2 regions of the Variovorax sp. BGA-UO-ETr-C22 genome follow, and region 1 is predicted to be linked to the other one. Evidence: predicted binding sites of a transcription regulator. Region 1 holds the regulator's gene; the other holds the start of a gene.
The links. The regulator NrdR, encoded in region 1, represses ribonucleotide reductase genes. The targets are predictions, from matches to a motif close to CACNANATNTNGTG.

Region 1 (8,474 bases):
GCCGTCTGCTGCGCTCACGAAGTGGCGGTTGCAGGGGTAGCTCGGGTCGGGCATCAGGATCTCGTCGCCCGATTCGATCAGCGCGAGGCAGGCCAGTTGCAGCGCGGCCGAGGCACCGGCCGTGACGACGATGCGGCGGGCCGGCACGTCGACATTGAAGCGCTGCTTGTACCAGCCGCTGATGCGCTCGCGCAGGTGGTCCAGGCCGGTGGCCTGCGTGTACTGCGTGGCGCCGGCGCGCACGGCGCGGGCGGCCGCTTCCTGCACGAGGGGCGGGGCGGTGAAGTCGGGCTCGCCGATGTTCAGGAAGATCATCGGACGGTCGGTGTGGGCCACTTCGCGTGCGAGCACACCAGCGGCTTTCGCCACCTCCATCACGTAAAACGGTTCGATGCGCTGCGCGCGCGTCGAGATCCTCATGGGCGCGCCTTGCCGGTGGCCCGGTCGGCTTCCACTTCAAGCGGGCGCAGCTGCGGTGCCAAGCCGTTGAGCACGGCGTTTACGTACTTGTGGCCGTCGGTGCCGCCGAATTCCTTGGCGAGTTCGATGCACTCGTTGAGCACCACACGCCAGGGCACGTCGGGGCAGTTTTGGAACTCGTACACGCCGATCCACATCACGGCGTGCTCGATGGGCGAGATTTCGGTGAACTTGCGGTCCAGCAGCGGCAGGATCAGTGCGTCGAGCTGTTCGGCGCCGTTGATCGAGCCGTGCAGCAGCGCGTCGTAGTGCGCCGCGTCGGCCTTGTGGAAGCCCGCGAGATCGCGCGTGAAATGGTCGATGTCGGTCGGGTCGTTGCGGCCCACCAGGTGCTGGTAGAGCGCCTGCAGCGCGAACTCGCGCGCGCGGCTGCGGTTCGACTTGGCCGCGGCCTTGCGTGCGCCCGTGCTGGTGAGGCCGGTGCGCGACTGGCGGGGCTTGGCGGACTTGGAGGTGTCTTCGGTCATGAAAGGGTGGCCAGCAGTTGTGCCATCTCGACCGCCACCTGGGCTGCGTCGCGGCCCTTGTCGGTCTGGCGGGCGACGGCCTGTTCGAGGTTTTCGGTCGTGAGGATCGCGTTGGCGATGGGCAGGCGGTAGTCGAGCGCGACGCGGCTCACGCTCGCGCCCGATTCGTTGGCCACCAGTTCGAAGTGGTAGGTCTCGCCGCGGATGATGCAGCCCAGCGCCACGAGCGCGTGGTAGCCGCCGCGCTCGGCGAGCGCCTGCAGTGCCACGGGCACTTCGAGCGCACCGGGCACCTGCACATGATGGATGTCGGAGGCGGCCACGCCGAGCGCCTCGAGCTCCGACAGGCAGGCCGTTGCCAGTGCGTCGGTGATGTCGGCATTGAAGCGCGCCTGCACGATGCCGATGCGCAGGCCTTTGCCGTTGAGGGTGATTTCGCCCTTGTTGGAACCTTGCATGGTCGTTCAGTCTTTCGTGAGGTAACCGGCGATCTCGAGGCCGAAGCCGGCGGCCATGCTCGGCATGCGACGCGGCGCGCCGAGCAGGTTCATCTTGTGCACGCCGCATTCGCGCAGGATCTGCGCGCCGATGCCGTAGTTGCGCAGGTCCATGCGACCGCGCTCGGGCGCTTGCGCGGGGCGCGCGGTGCCGTCGAACTGCGCGAGCAGCTCGGCCGCGGTTTCGCCGCAGTTCAGCAGCACGGCCACGCCCTTGCCTTCGTTCGCGATGTGCGAGAGGCTGGCGTCCAGGCTCCAGGAGTGCATCGGGCGGTTGACTTCGAGCGCGTCGAGCACCGACAGCGGCTCGTGCACGCGCACCGACACCGTCTCTTCGGGGGCCCACTGGCCGCGCACCAGTGCCAGGTGCACGCCGCGGCTGGGCTTGTCGATGAAGGCGTGGGCCGTGAAGGCGCCCCAGTTGGTTTGGATCTCGCGGCAGCCGACTTTTTCGACCAGCGATTCGACGCGGCTGCGGTGCTCGATGAGCGCGGCGATGGTGCCGATCTTGAGGCCGTGCTCGGCCGCGAAGATCTGCAGGTCGGGCAGGCGGGCCATCGTGCCGTCTTCGTTCATCACCTCGCAGATCACCGAGGCGGGCGAGCAGCCGGCCATGGCGGCCAGGTCGCAGCCGGCTTCGGTATGGCCGGCGCGCATGAGCACGCCGCCGTCCACCGCCTGCAGCGGGAAGATGTGGCCGGGCTGCACCAGGTCGGCGGCCACGGCGTTGCGTGCCACGGCGGCCTGCACGGTGCGGGCGCGGTCGGCGGCCGAGATGCCGGTGGTCACGCCTTCGGCCGCCTCGATGGAGACGGTGAAGGCGGTGGAATGCTTGGCGCCGTTGCGCTGGACCATCGGCGGCAGCTGCAGCCGCTCGCACATCTCGCGCGAGAGCGTGAGGCAGATCAGGCCGCGCGCGTGGCGGGCCATGAAGTTGATGGATTCGGCGGTGATGTGGTCGGCGGCGATGACGATGTCGCCTTCGTTCTCGCGGTCTTCCTCGTCCACGAGGATGACCATGCGGCCAGCGGCCAGCTCGGCCACGATGTCTTCGACCGGGGAGATCGGTGCGGGTGCACGGTCGGCGCGCGAGGCGCCGATCGGCGTGACGGAGGCGTTCATTTCGAAGTGTCCTTGGGAGACGTGGAAGACGTCAGAGAGGGGGTGAGCATGCCGGCCTGAAGCATGCGCTCCACGTAGCGCGCCACGGTGTCGATTTCGAGGTTGACCTTCGAGCCGGCCTTCAGGCCGCCGAGGGAGGTGTTTTCCACGGTGTGCGGGATCAGGTTGATGCTGACCTCGGCGCCATCGGCAATGTCGCTCACGCTGTTGACCGTGAGGCTCACGCCGTTGATGGTGATCGAGCCCTTGTAGGCCAGGAAGCGGGCGAGGGCAGGCGGTGCGACCACGCGCAGCTCCCAGCTTTCGCCGACCGGCGCGAAGAAGCTCACGTGGCCGATGCCGTCCACGTGGCCCGAGACGATGTGGCCGCCGAGGCGGTCGCTCGCGCGCAGGGCCTTCTCGAGGTTGATGCGGCTGCCTTCGTCGGTCAGGCCGGCCGTCTTGTCGAGGGACTCCGCGGAAATGTCGATGGTGAATTGCCCGCGTTCAGGTGCGAGCGTGGTGACCGTCATGCAGGCGCCGTTGAGCGCGATGCTGTCGCCGAGCCCGACGTCGTCGAGGTAGCCGTCGGGCACCTCGATGCTGAGTCGCTTGCCGTAGGAGGAGGAGGTGCCGAGGTCGTGGATGGCGGCGATGCGCCCCACGCCGGTGATGATTCCGGTGAACATTTCCACATTTTCGCAGACATCGAGGGGTCTTCGGCCCGAAGGGCCGGTTTGCGGCTGCGAATGTGCCGCGCCGCGCCGCGTCGGCGGCGGCTCAGAAGCGGTCGCGGCCGGCGACGCGCGCGACGATGCGCAGGTCGGGCCCCAGCATGTCCACCGACTTGAATTCGAGCGGCAGCGCGCCTGCGAGCGAGGTGAGTGGGCCTTCGGCATGCAGGTGGCTGGCGATGTCGAGTCCGCTGCCGATCAGCTTGGGCGCCAGGTACACCAGCAGCTCGTCCACGCAGCCTTCGCGCAGCAGCGAACCATTGAGCTTGTGGCCCGATTCGACGTGCAGCTCGTTGACGCCGCGCGCCGCGAGGTCCTGGAGCATCGCGGGCAGGTCGACCTTGCCGTGCAGGTTGGGCAGGCAGGTGATGGTGGCGCCGCGGGCTTCGAGCGCGGCTGCCTTTTCTTCGTTGTGGCGGCTGGCGGCGTAGATCCAGGCGGCGCGGCCAGCTATGAAAATGTGAGCGTCGGGCGAAGTCTGGAGATGGCTGTCGACCACCACGAGGTGGGGCTGGCGCGGTGTGTCGACCAGGCGCACGTCCAGGCGCGGGTTGTCTTCGAGCAGCGTGCCGACGCCGGTCAGCACGGCACCGGTGCGGGCCCGCCAGGCGTGGCCGTCGGCGCGCGCGGCCTCGCCGGTGATCCACTGGCTCACGCCGTTGTGCAGGCCGGTGCGGCCGTCGATCGAGGCGGCGATCTTCATTCGAACCCAGGGCTGCTGGCGGATCATGCGGCTGAAGAAGCCGATGTTGAGCTCGCGGGATTCGTCGGCGCCCGGGCCGACTTCGACCTCGACGCCTGCCGCGCGCAGCCGCTCGAAGCCTTGTCCCGCCACGAGCGGGTTCGGGTCGGCGAGCGAGGCCACGACGCGGCGCACGCCGGCGGCGATGAGCGCGTCGCAGCAGGGGCCGGTGCGGCCGTGGTGCGAGCAGGGTTCGAGCGTGACGTAGGCGGTGGCGCCCGCAGTCGAATGGCCCTGGGCCTGCGCGTCGCGCAGCGCCATCACTTCGGCATGCGGGCCGCCGGCCTGTTGCGTGTGGCCCTGGCCGATCACGTGGCCGTCGGCGTCGCATAGCACGCAGCCGACGCGGGGGTTCGGGTCGGTCAGGCGGATCGCGGAAGCGGCCAGCCGCAGGGCGGTGGCGATGTGGGAGGCGTCGTGTCGGGAAGAGGACATGCCGGGTTCGTTCACGCCTTCTCGGGGGTCAGATGTCGCGCAGCAGCTGCCGGAACTCGTCGACGTCCTCGAAGCTGCGGTACACCGAGGCAAAGCGCACGTAGGCGACCTTGTCGAGTTTCTTGAGTTCGCGCATCACGAGCTCACCGACTTTCGTCGAATCGATTTCGCGCAGTCCGCTGGCCAGCAGCTTTTGTTCGATGCGCAGCAGGGCGTTGTCGATCTGCTCGATGCTCACAGGGCGCTTGCGCAGCGCCAGCATCATCGAGGCGCGGACCTTGGTCGAGTCGAAGTCGGCGCGGCTGCCGTCCTTCTTGACCACGACGGGGAAGTTGACGTCGGGGCGCTCATACGTGGTGAAGCGCTTGTCGCAGGCGCTGCACTGGCGGCGCCTGCGGACGAAGTCGGCGTCTTCCGAAACGCGGGTCTCGACGACCTGCGTTTCGAGATGACCGCAAAAAGGGCATTTCATGCGGCCAGTGCTTCTCTTCTTCTATTTACGAAATCAACGGTAGACAGGGAAGCGGCTCGTCAAGGCGTGGACCTTGGCGCGCACCGCGTCGATGTTCGCCGCGTCGCGCGGGTTCTCGAGCACGTCGGCCACCAGGTTCGCCGTGATGCGGGCCTCTTCGTCCTTGAAGCCGCGCGTGGTCATGGCGGGGGTGCCGATGCGCACGCCGCTGGTGACCATCGGCTTTTCCGGGTCGTTGGGGATCGCGTTCTTGTTGATCGTCATGTGGGCGGCGCCCAGCACGGCTTCGGCTTCCTTGCCGGTGATGCCCTTCGAACGCAGGTCGACCAGCATGACGTGGCTTTCGGTGCGTCCGCTCACGATGCGCAGGCCGCGCGCGGTGAGGGTGTCGGCCACGATCTGGGCGTTCTTGACCACCTGTTGCTGGTAGGCCTTGAACTCGGGCGTCAGGGCTTCCTTGAACGCGACGGCCTTGGCGGCGATCACGTGCATCAGCGGGCCGCCTTGCAGGCCGGGGAAGATGGCGCTGTTGATCGCCTTCTCGTGCTGCGACTTCATCAGGATGATGCCGCCGCGCGGGCCGCGCAGGCTCTTGTGCGTGGTCGAGGTGACGATGTCGGCGTGCGGCACCGGGTTGGGGTACACGCCCGCGGCCACGAGGCCGGCGTAGTGGGCGATGTCGACCATGAAGATCGCGCCGACGTCCTTGGCGACCTTGGCGAAACGCTCGAAGTCGATGTGCAGCGAGTAGGCCGAGGCGCCCGCGATGATCAGCTTGGGCATGTGCTCATGCGCCTTGCGTTCCATCGCGTCGTAGTCGATGGCTTCGTTGGCGTCCAGGCCGTAGCTCACCACGTTGAACCACTTGCCGCTCATGTTCAGCGGCATGCCGTGGGTCAGGTGGCCGCCTTCGGCCAGGCTCATGCCCATGATGGTGTCGCCGGGCTTCAGGAAGGCGAGCATCACGGCTTCGTTGGCCGAGGCGCCGCAGTGCGGCTGCACGTTCGCGGCGTCGGCACCGAAGATCTGCTTGACGCGGTCGATGGCCAGTTGCTCGGCCACGTCGACGTGCTCGCAGCCGCCGTAGTAGCGCTTGCCCGGGTAGCCTTCGGCGTACTTGTTGGTGAGCTGCGAGCCCTGGGCCTGCATGACGGCCGGCGAGGCGTAGTTCTCGCTGGCGATCAGCTCGATGTGATGTTCCTGGCGCGCGTTTTCGGCTTGAATCGCGGCCCAGATTTCGGGATCGGTCTGTTCGACCAGGATATTGCGTTGGTACATGGCAGTCCTTTGAAGACGAGGTCCTTGTTCAACCAAACAAGGGCTGCCCAGGCGAACGGCTGAACGCCTGTTGTGGCCAGGCGGCACGCTTCCCAGTGGTATTCCACGTCAGCGCGTGGCACCTTTTTCAGGGTGCTGCGCCTATCGCCAGTCGCGTACAGGCCGAGTGTAGCGCAGGCCCGCACGCATCCGGGCGGGGAAGGCCGGCAAGGCCTCAGGAAACTGCGGAGAGCAGGGCGACCTTGGCCGGCTCGCTGCCGGTGGCGGGCTCTTCACCCGCGGGCTTGGCCGGTGCCACGACCGGAATCGGCTGTGCGCGCGCCGTGGTCGGCGGCGGCACGACCATCGTCGACGGCGCACGGCCGGCGGCGACCTGACGCAGGCGCTCGTGCTCGGCCAGCACCTTGGCGGCATAGCCGCCGTCGTCGTCGAGGTTGGCGGCGCCCACGTAGTAGCGCAGGCCGCCTTCGAGCGAGCCGGCGCGGGCGATGCATTCCTGCAGCACCTTCACGCCGACGCGCATGTTGGTCACGGGGTCGAAAGCGGTGAGCGTGCCGCCCGCGCTTTCGTACTTGTCGCCGTGCACGCGCGTCATGACCTGCATCAGGCCCTGGGCACCGACATGGCTTTGCGCGAACGGATTGAAGCTGGACTCGATGGCCATGATGGCCAGGATCAGCGTCGGGTCGAGCTTGGTGCGCTTGCCGATCTGGTAGGCCTCGGAGACCAGCACGCTCAGCGGCTCGGCCGCAACGCGGTACTTCTTGCTGAGCCAGTAGGCCACCGCCGCCTGCTGCTTGGGCAGCTCGTCGGGGCTCGCGGCCGTGGTGCGCTCGATGGCGGTCGGCTCGAGGTCCGTGGGTTCGGGCGCGGGCTTGCGCGACTGCAGCCAGCCCATCAGTTGCTCCTCGCCGGTCTTGCGCAGGTCGGGACGCGCCACGAGGGCGAGGGCCGCGAACACGATGGCCAGGCCGACCAGTGCAAACCCGTTGTGGGTGATTTCAAAAAAGCCGTCTGCCACATCGGACACGAAGGTCCGTAGCCCGCGGGCTGTGGCATCAAACGCCTTGCTCATCGCTTTTTTCCTTTCTGTGCGGCACCTGGCATGCAGCGCCTGAAAGGGCGGTGGATGAAGGCAGCGGCGCTTGGATTGGTATGTACGAATCAGGCTCCGCGCATGGAGGGGGTGTGGGGTAGGGAGCGCGGCGGCCTGATCACGCCGGTGGAATTCGGCAGCGGATTCAGGGAGGCCCTGCTGCGTCCGGCAGCAAGGGCAGGCGGGATTCTATCGTGGCTAAATACACGGTCAAGCATAAGGATTTTGTTTCATATGTTAATAAGTGCTTGAAGAATCCCCCCGTCCGAGGGGCTTCCAAGGGGGGAGGGTCTACGGGAAATCCCTTGGAAAAAGGGATTTGCAAAGGAAGGGTGAGACGCCTAATCTGGACGGGCCTGAGGTTTCAGGCGTTTTTCCGAAGTCAGGCAGTCCGAGGTGCAAGTCAAGGACTCGAACGATGGAGGACTCCACGGCGGCAATCTCTTGCTGCCAGCACGGCGGGAACCATTACTTCCGGTCGCGCGAATCGATGGCATGGGTTTTGAGCCCGCCATCAAGCCCGGTGACAAGACACTTCGTCGACTCACCGGGCTTTCTTGTTTTCGGGGCGCGCACTTTCGGCCTATCCATGCCGGCGGTGATTGCCTTCGCATCACAACGCCTCGCCAAAAGGGAACGCATTCACGTTTCGGCAGACTTTGTTGGCATCTGTTTGCGGCACACTTCTGCGGATGGATGCTGCTTCGATCAAACAGAACAAATGGGTGCGGCGTGGGGTCGTCGCGTTGCTGGTGGTGTTGGCCCTGTGGGCCATCGCGTGGCTGGCGGTGCCGCCGATCGCCAAGAGCCAGCTCCAGAAGATCGCGAGCGAAAAGCTGGGCCGGCAGGTCACCGTCGGCAAGATCGACTTCAAGCCCTGGACGCTCGAGCTCGCACTGAATGACCTGCGCATCGCCACCGCCGACGGCAAGCAGCCGCAGGTGGCCATCAAGCGCATCTATGCCGACGCCGAATTGCAATCGCTGTTCCGCCTGGCGCCCGTGATCGACGCGGTGACGGTCGAGGCGCCCGCCGTGCTGCTCACGCACCTGGCCGATGGCAAGTACGACATCGACGACATCCTGGCCAAGCTGGCCTCGGGCCCGCCGCCCGATCCGAAGGCCGAGCCCGCGCGCTTCGCGATCTACAACATCTCGATCAAGGACGGCGCG
Region 2 (8,474 bases), on a different contig from region 1:
CGGCACCTTGCGGTGCCGGGCTTCGTGCCTTTCAAGGCCGCTGAGAATTCACTCAGGGCTTGCTGGCCGTCGGAAACGGCCAGGCTGCCTGGGGATTCAGCGTCGTTTGCGCCGCAGGGGCAGGCGCTACGGCAGCCTTCGCAGGCGCGGCGGCCTTCTTGGCAGCAGGCTTCTTGGCAGCAGCGGCAGGCTTGGCAGCGGGCTTTTTCGCGGCTTTCTTGGCCGCGGCCTTCTTGGCAGGGGCCTTCTTGGCGGCAGCCTTCTTCGCAGGGGCCTTCTTGGCAGCAGCCTTCTTGGCAGGCGCCTTCTTCGCTACGGCCTTCTTGGCAGGCGCCTTCTTGGCGGCGGCCTTCTTTGCCGGAGCCTTCTTGGCAGCGGCCTTCTTCGCCGGTGCAGCCTTCTTCGCTACGACCTTCTTGGCTGCAACCTTCTTGGCCGCGACCTTCTTTGCCGGAGCCTTCTTCGCTACGACCTTCTTGGCGACAGCCTTCTTAGCCGGAGCCTTCTTGGCCGCGACCTTCTTGGCCGGAGCCTTCTTCGCGGCGACAGCCTTCTTAGCCGGAGCCTTCTTTGCAGCGGCCTTCTTGGCCGGCGCTTTCTTTGCAGTTGCCATTTCTATTTCTCCTTGATCAAGTTGAAAAAATCAACCTATTGAAGCACTCCACGCGCGTTGGGAGCGTGAAGCGATTCATGGCGTTGGAATCTGAGCCCCAGCACCATGAACACCTGAGCCCTCGTCCATGCCGCGCTCTTTGGCGCAGTCGGTGGCAAGGGCAATTCTTGAATTCATGAATTGTTGTGTATCGAAAAATTCAATCCCAGGAGAGCGCACCACCCGACTGGTACTCGATCACGCGGGTTTCGAAAAAGTTGCGCTCTTTCTTCAGGTCAATCATTTCGCTCATCCAGGGGAACGGGTTTTCCTCGTTCGGGAAGAGCGTTTCGAGGCCGATCTGCTGCGCGCGCCGGTTGGCGATGTAGCGCAGGTAGCCCTTGAACATGGAGGCGTTCATGCCGAGCACGCCACGCGGCATGGTGTCTTCGGCGTATTTGTATTCGAGCTCGACGGCCTTCATGAAGAGGTCCTTGATCTCGGCCCTGAACTCTGCGGTCCAGAGGCCAGGATTCTCGAGCTTGAGCTGGTTGATCAGGTCGATGCCGAAATTGCAGTGCATCGACTCGTCGCGCAGGATGTACTGGTACTGCTCGGCGGCGCCGGTCATCTTGTTCTGGCGGCCCAGCGCAAGGATCTGCGTGAAGCCGACGTAGAAGAAGAGGCCTTCCATCAGGCAGGCGAACACGATGAGCGACTTGAGCAGCGTCTGGTCGGTCTCGTGCGTGCCGGTCTTGAAGTTCGGATCGCTGATGGCGTCGATGAACGGGATCAGGAACTGGTCCTTCTCGCGGATCGACGGCACTTCGTTGTAGGCGTTGAAGATCTCGCTCTCGTCCAGGCCGAGCGACTCGACGATGTACTGGTACGCGTGCGTGTGGATCGCTTCTTCGAAGGCCTGGCGCAGCAGGAACTGGCGGCACTCGGGGGCCGTGATGTGGCGGTAGGTGCCCAGCACGATGTTGTTGGCGGCCAGCGAGTCGGCGGTCACGAAGAAGCCGAGGTTGCGCTTGACGATGCGGCGCTCGTCTTCGGTCAGGCCGTTCGGGTCTTTCCACAACGCGATGTCACGCGTCATGTTCACTTCCTGCGGCATCCAGTGGTTGGCGCAGGTGGCGAGGTACTTTTCCCAGGCCCACTTGTACTTGAACGGCACCAGTTGGTTGACGTCGGTCTGGCCGTTGATGATCCGCTTGTCGGAAGCCTTGACGCGCTGGCCTGCAGCGGCGGCCACCGGTGCGGTGGCAGTGGCGGGTTGTGCAAGCGACGAAGTCGGAGCGGCGACCGCGCGGCCAGCGGAAAGACCGCCGGTCGATGCGTGGTGCTGCTGCAATCCTTGTTGCATATCCTTTGGTAAGGAGGGCTTGACTTCTTCGTCCCAGGTCAACATAGAAAAATCCAATGCGCAATTATCGGAGCAACGATGTGAGTTGCAAAGTGCTCGTTCACATCGTGCGCCATTTATGGGGTTGTTATGTTGCTCGCATGCATCGCGCGACGTCAGTCAATGCCTTGATTGATTGAACGTCGCGCGCTTTTCACTTGTGCGAGCACCTCGCTGATCGATCGAAGCGTCTTGTGTGTTGACGCTTCACTTGCACATCACTGGCAGGCTTCGCAGGTCGGATCGTCGACACCGCAGAACGCGATGTCGGTGGCGGGCATCGCGCTCATCTGTGCCTTCGCTGCAGCAGCGGCGGCTTCGAGTGCGCTCATGCCCGAGGGTGCGTCGTTGCCCGACGACACCGCGTTGAGACGGCCCGATTGCACCGTCGACTTTTCAGCATGCGTCGCGCTCTGCGTGCGCAGGTAGTAGGTCGTCTTCAGGCCGCGCAGCCAGGCGAGCTTATAGGTGTCGTCGAGCTTCTTGCCCGAGGCGCCGGCCATGTAGATGTTCAGCGACTGCGCCTGGTCGATCCACTTCTGGCGACGCGCGGCGGCTTCCACCAGCCACGTCGTCTCGACTTCGAACGCGGTGGCGTACAGCGCCTTCACGTCCTGCGGCACGCGGTCGATGGGACGCAGCGAACCGTCGAAGTGCTTCAGGTCCATGACCATCACGTCGTCCCACAGGCCCAGGCGCTTCAGGTCGCGCACCAGGTAGTGGTTGATGACGGTGAATTCGCCCGACAGGTTCGACTTGACCGACAGGTTGCCGAAGCAGGGTTCGATCGAGGCGTCCACGCCGATGATGTTCGAGATGGTCGCCGTGGGGGCGATGGCCACGCAGTTCGAATTGCGCATGCCGTCGGCCTTGATCTTGGCGCGCAGCGAATCCCAGTCGAGGGTGGCCGAGCGGTCCACTTCGACGTAGCCGCCGCGGGCCTTCTCGAGCAGGTCGAGCGAGTCGATCGGCAGGATGCCCTTGTCCCACAGCGAGCCCTTGTAGCTGGAGTACTTGCCGCGTTCCTTGGCCAGCTCGGTCGAGGCCCAGTAGGCGTGGTAGCAGATGGCTTCCATCGACTCGTCGGCGAACTGCACGGCTTCCTGCGAGGCGTAGGGAATGCGCAGTTCGTACAGCGCGTCCTGGAAGCCCATCAGGCCCAGGCCGACCGGACGGTGGCGCAGGTTCGAGTCGCGCGCCTTCTTCACGGCGTAGTAGTTGATGTCGATCACGTTGTCGAGCATGCGCATCGCGGTCGAGATGGTGCGCTTGAGCTTGTCCTGGTCGACCTTGCCGTCCTTCAGGTGCTGCAGCAGGTTCACGGAACCCAGGTTGCACACGGCGGTTTCGGTGTCGCTGGTGTTCAGCGTGATCTCGGTGCACAGGTTCGACGAGTGCACGACGCCGGCGTGCTGCTGCGGCGAGCGCACGTTGCAGGCGTCCTTGAACGTGATCCAGGGGTGGCCGGTCTCGAACAGCATCGTGAGCATCTTGCGCCACAGGTCCGAGGCCTGGATGGTGCGCGCGGGCTTGATCTCGCCGCGGGCGGCCTTTTCTTCGTAGGCGACGTAGGCCTTCTCGAAGTCGGCGCCGAACAGGTCGTGCAGGTCAGGCACGTTGGAGGGCGAGAACAGCGTCCAGGTGCCCTTTTCCATCACGCGGCGCATGAACAGGTCGGGGATCCAGTTGGCGGTGTTCATGTCGTGCGTGCGGCGGCGGTCGTCGCCGGTGTTCTTGCGCAGCTCCAGGAATTCCTCGATGTCGAGGTGCCAGGTTTCCAGGTACGTGCAGACGGCGCCCTTGCGCTTGCCGCCCTGGTTCACGGCCACGGCCGTGTCGTTCACCACCTTCAGGAACGGCACCACGCCCTGCGATTCGCCGTTGGTGCCCTTGATGTGGCTGCCCAGTGCGCGCACACGGGTCCAGTCGTTGCCCAGGCCGCCGGCGAACTTCGACAGCAGCGCGTTTTCCTTGATCGACTCGTAGATGCCGTCCAGGTCGTCGGGCACGGTGGTCAGGTAGCAGCTCGAGAGTTGCGAGCGCAGCGTGCCGGCGTTGAACAGGGTGGGCGTGCTCGACATGAAGTCGAACGACGACAGCACTTCGTAGAACTCGATGGCGCGGGCTTCGCGGTCGATTTCATTCAGCGACAGGCCCATGGCCACGCGCATGAAGAACGCCTGCGGCAGCTCGATGCGGGTCTTGCGCACGTGCAGGAAGTAGCGGTCGTACAGGGTCTGCAGGCCCAGGTAGTCGAACTGGTTGTCGCGCTCGGCCTTCAGGGCGGCGCCCAGGCGGGGCAGGTCGTACTGCAGCAGCTTCTCGTCGAGCAGCTCGTTCTCGACGCCCTTCTTGATGAACTGCGGGAAGTAGTCGGCGTAGGCGGTGGCGCGCTCGACCGGCATCACTTCGCGGCCGATGATTTCCTTGAAGATCGTGTGCAGCAGCAGGCGCGCGGTGGCGAAGGTGTAGTCGGGGTCCTTCTCGATCAGCGTGCGGGCAGCCAGGATGGAGGCCTTGTAGACCTCGTCCAGCGGCACGCCGTCGTACAGGTTGCGCATCGTCTCGGCGACGATGGGGGCGGCGGTGATGCTGTCGCCCAGGCCCTGGCAGGCCGATTCGATCAGGCCCTTGAGCTCGTTCAGGTCCAGCGCCACGCGCTCGCCGTTGTCGAGCACGTGCAGCGCCGGTGCGGCGGGCACGTCCTGCTCGCCTTGCTTCGAACGCTCCTGCGTGCGGCGTTCGCGGTACAGCACGTAGGCGCGCGCGATTTCATGGTGGCCGCCGCGCATCAGGCCGAGCTCGACCTGGTCCTGCACGTCTTCGATGTGGAAGGTGCCGCCGCCCGGACGCGAGCGCACCATGGCGCGGATCACGCCTTGCGTCAGCGTGTCGACGGTCTCGCGCACGCTGGCGGAAGCCGCGCCCTGGGTGCCGTGCACCGCCAGGAAGGCCTTCATCATCGCGATGGCGATCTTGTTCGGCTCGAAGGGAACGACGGCGCCGTTGCGGCGGATGATCTGGTAGTGCGCGAGGTTCTGACCGGTGGGCGAGCCCGCAGTGTCTTGTTGCTGCTGCGGCGTCGCGGGGACGGCGCGGGGGGTCGACGGGGTGTTCAGTGCAGTTTGCATTCGCTTCCTCTCGGTTGTGCAATTCTTGTTGGTTGGCAAGGCCTCGCGGGCCTTGCGTCGGCGTTGTTGCCGAACGGGAAGACACTATATCTAGGGTGTCTGTGCCCTACAAGCCACTACAGGTAGTGTTTTCCTATGGACGCAACCCTTACAGGAATTGCGCCGCATCCAGCGCATCGCCAGCGATGCCGCGTGAATACTGGCCCATGGTGGCGCAACCCGCACGGGGCGCGGCTTGCAAGGCGATTTGGGCCTGCAGGCCGCATGGTTGCTACGTCGCGTGCCTGCGCTTGCGAGATTGCTGCGCTGCGAGAGCGGCGCATCGCGGGCCACGGAGCGATTGAAAAAATTAGCGCGCGACCACCTGCTCGGGAAACATCTGTGGATTCCAGCCGAGCTGTTCGCGCAGCAGGCGCCAGTCGAAACCGGCGCCGGGGTCCTGCTTGCGACCGGGCGCGATGTGCTCGTGGCCGGCGATGTGGGCGATGGCGTAGTGCTGCGCGAGCGCGGCGCAGAGGCTGGCCAGCGTCTCGTACTGCGCCTCCTCGAAGCGCTCGCCCTCGAGGCCTTCGAGCTCGATGCCGACGGAGTCGTCGTTGCAGTTGGTGCGTCCGCGCCACGACGACACGCCGGCATGCCAGGCGCGGTCCTCGCAGCTCACGAACTGCCAGAGCTCGCCGTTGCGCCGCACATAGAAATGCGACGACACCTCGAGCCCGCGGATCGACTGGAAGTACGGGTGCGCGTCCCAGTCGAGCCGGTTGGTGAAGAGCTGCTGCACCGCGTCGCTGCCGTATTCGCCCGGTGGCAGGCTGATGGAGTGCAGCACGATCAGGTCGGTCTGCGCGCCGACGGGGCGGGGGCCGAAGTTGGGCGAGGGCAGGGCCTTGGCGAAGCGATACCAGCCGGCGCGCCAGAGTCCGTCGTCGCCGGCCGGTGGGGTGGCGAGGTCGTCAGTCGTCGGCATGCGCGGTGGCACCGTCGTCGCCGTTGGGCGTGGAGATGCCCAGGCGCGCGATGCGGTAGCGGATCTGGCGCAGGCTCATGCCCAGCCGCGCGGCGGCGGCCGTGCGGTTGAAGCCGCTTTCGTGCAGCGCGCGCACGAGGATCTCGCGCTCCTGCTGGTCGAGCCAGGCTTGCAGATCGGAGGGCAGCGGCGGCGGTGCGGGCTTGGGCTCGACCGCCGGCGCGGGGGGCGCAGCCACCGCAACGGCGGCTGGCGCTTCAGCGGATTCGCTGCGCAGCGTGGCCGGCATCGGCGTCATCGCACCCATCAGGTCGATGTGCAGCTCGTCGCCGTCGTTCAGCGCGACGGCGCGGTGCAGCAGGTTCTCGAGCTCGCGCACGTTGCCGTCCAGCGGGTGCTGGGCCAGGCGCTGCAGCAGCGCGTCGGACAGGCGCGGCACGGGCAGGCCGCCGTCCTGGGCGATGCGCGCGAGCAGCGCGGTGCACAGCGCGGGCAGGTCTTCGCGGCGCTCGCGCAGCGCGGGCACGGCGATCTCGATCACGTTGAGGCGGTAGAACAGGTCCTGCCGGAAGCGGCCGGCCAGCACCTCGGCGTGCAGGTCTTTATGGGTGGCGCTCACGATGCGCACGTCGACCGCGTCTTCCTGCGTCGAGCCGATGGCGCGCACGCTGCGCTCTTGAATGGCGCGCAGCAGCTTCGACTGCATGGCCAGCGGCAGGTCGCCGATTTCGTCCAGGAACAGCGTGCCGTCGCGCGCCGCCTGGAAGTAGCCGTCGCGGTCTTGCGACGAGCCCGTGTACGAGCCCTTCTTGGCGCCGAAGAACTCGGCTTCGAGCAGGTTCTCGGGAATCGCGCCGCAGTTCACCGCGACGAAGGGACCTTCGCTGCGCTGGCTGCAGCCGTGCACGGCGCGCGCGACCAGCTCCTTGCCGGTGCCCGATTCGCCGCGCACCAGCACCGGTGCCATGCCGCGCGCCACCTTGGCGATGCGCGACTTGACGAGGCGCATCGGGTCGGAGTCGCCGACCAGCCGGTCGAGCGCGGTGGCGCCGCTGCGCGTCACGGCCAGCACATCGGGACGCTCGCCGCCCTGGCCGGCGGCCTGCGGCGGCGCTTTCTGCGGAACGACCACCGCCGCGCGGTTGGCCTGCACCGCCGACGCCACCACGGCGCGGAACTGCTTCAGGTCGACCGGCTTCGTGAGGTAGTCGAAGGCGCCGGCCTTCAGCGCTTCGACCGCGTTCTCGGCGGAGCCGTAGGCGGTCATGACCACGCAGCGCTCGCTGCGCTGGTCTTTCTGGATGCGGTGGATGATCTCCATGCCTTCGCCGTCGGGCAGCCGCATGTCGGTGATCACGGCGTCGAAGCGGCCGGCCTCCAGGTGCTGCCAGGCTTCGGACACGCTGCCCGCGGCTTCCACCCGGTAGCCTTCACGCAGCAGCGTGAGTTCGTAGAGCGTGCGCAGGTCGGGTTCGTCGTCGATGACGAGGATCTGCGCGGGGCGCGGGGCGGCGGCGGAAGGCGGGAGGGAGCTCACGGCCGCTATTGTGTCAGCCGGTTTTCGCTCGGTGCGAAGCTGACGAAGAATTCATTGCCCTCGGGGCCGCCCGGCACCAGCGCGCGCCGTTCATAGCCGATGGTGGCGCCGTGGCGCCGGCACAGCTCGCGGCACAGGAACAGGCCCAGGCCGCTGGAGCGGCTCTCGGACGAGAAGAAGGGTTCGAACAGGTGGCGCTGCACCGCCGGCTCCAGCGGCGCGCCGTCGCTCCACACCAGCAACGCGGCGCGCTGCACGCCGGCGCGCTGCACCGTGGTGATGACCTGGATCGCGCCGTCGCGCTGGCTGGCGTAGCGCGCGGCGTTGTCCAGCAGGTTCACCAGCAGGCGGCGCAGGTGCTCGGCCTCGAAGCGCACCTCGCTGCCCTGCGCGTCGAGCGCCACGCGCACGCCCTTGCGCTGGGTCTGGCGTATCCATTCCTCGGCCAGGATCTGCGCCGCCGGGTCGAGCACCAGCTGTTCGCCCAGCGAGAGCACGCGCTGCTGGCGCGCGCGCGAGACGTCGAGCACGTCGTCCACGATGCGCGCCAGGCGCTGCGCGTTGTGCTGCACCATGTCGGTCAGCTTGCGGTGCGCGGGGTCGGTCAGGTCTTCGCTGAGCAGCGCGCTGGCCTGCGCGATGGCGGCCAGCGGGTTGCGGATTTCATGCGCCACCGCAGCCGACATGCGGCCCATCGCGGCGAGCTTTTCGGTGCGGATGCGGGCTTCGAGCTCGCGCAGGTCCTGCAGGAACATCACGCACAGGCTGTCGGCGCGCCGGTCGTCGGTGGGCGTGAGCCGGGTGCGCACGCGCACCTCGCGCGCCGCGCCGCGCGCCTGCGC

Region 2: AC57B8_RS14925 (ribonucleoside-diphosphate reductase subunit alpha) is a predicted target of NrdR. The motif match lies at 5,211-5,224, and genes of this name have one in related genera.

Annotation. Positions count from the first base shown of each region.
Region 1 is NZ_JCAQPA010000011.1:1,545,019-1,553,492, reverse strand. Features, by position in the region: gene AC57B8_RS27380 (pyridoxal phosphate-dependent aminotransferase) at 1-420, opposite strand, end outside; gene nusB (transcription antitermination factor NusB) at 417-947, opposite strand; gene ribH (6,7-dimethyl-8-ribityllumazine synthase) at 944-1,405, opposite strand; gene ribBA (bifunctional 3,4-dihydroxy-2-butanone-4-phosphate synthase/GTP cyclohydrolase II) at 1,412-2,566, opposite strand; gene AC57B8_RS27360 (riboflavin synthase) at 2,563-3,234, opposite strand; gene ribD (bifunctional diaminohydroxyphosphoribosylaminopyrimidine deaminase/5-amino-6-(5-phosphoribosylamino)uracil reductase RibD) at 3,326-4,456, opposite strand; gene nrdR (transcriptional regulator NrdR) at 4,485-4,928, opposite strand; gene glyA (serine hydroxymethyltransferase) at 4,962-6,206, opposite strand; ZMP/ZTP riboswitch at 6,245-6,371, opposite strand; gene AC57B8_RS27340 (lytic transglycosylase domain-containing protein) at 6,421-7,281, opposite strand; gene AC57B8_RS27335 (DUF748 domain-containing protein) at 7,995-8,474, shown strand, end outside.
Region 2 is NZ_JCAQPA010000010.1:312,142-320,615, forward strand. Features, by position in the region: gene AC57B8_RS14915 (histone H1-like DNA-binding protein) at 53-613, opposite strand; gene AC57B8_RS14920 (ribonucleotide-diphosphate reductase subunit beta) at 813-2,003, opposite strand; gene AC57B8_RS14925 (ribonucleoside-diphosphate reductase subunit alpha) at 2,216-5,128, opposite strand; gene ampD (1,6-anhydro-N-acetylmuramyl-L-alanine amidase AmpD) at 5,478-6,095, opposite strand; gene AC57B8_RS14935 (sigma-54-dependent transcriptional regulator) at 6,082-7,632, opposite strand; gene AC57B8_RS14940 (two-component system sensor histidine kinase NtrB) at 7,638-8,474, opposite strand, start outside.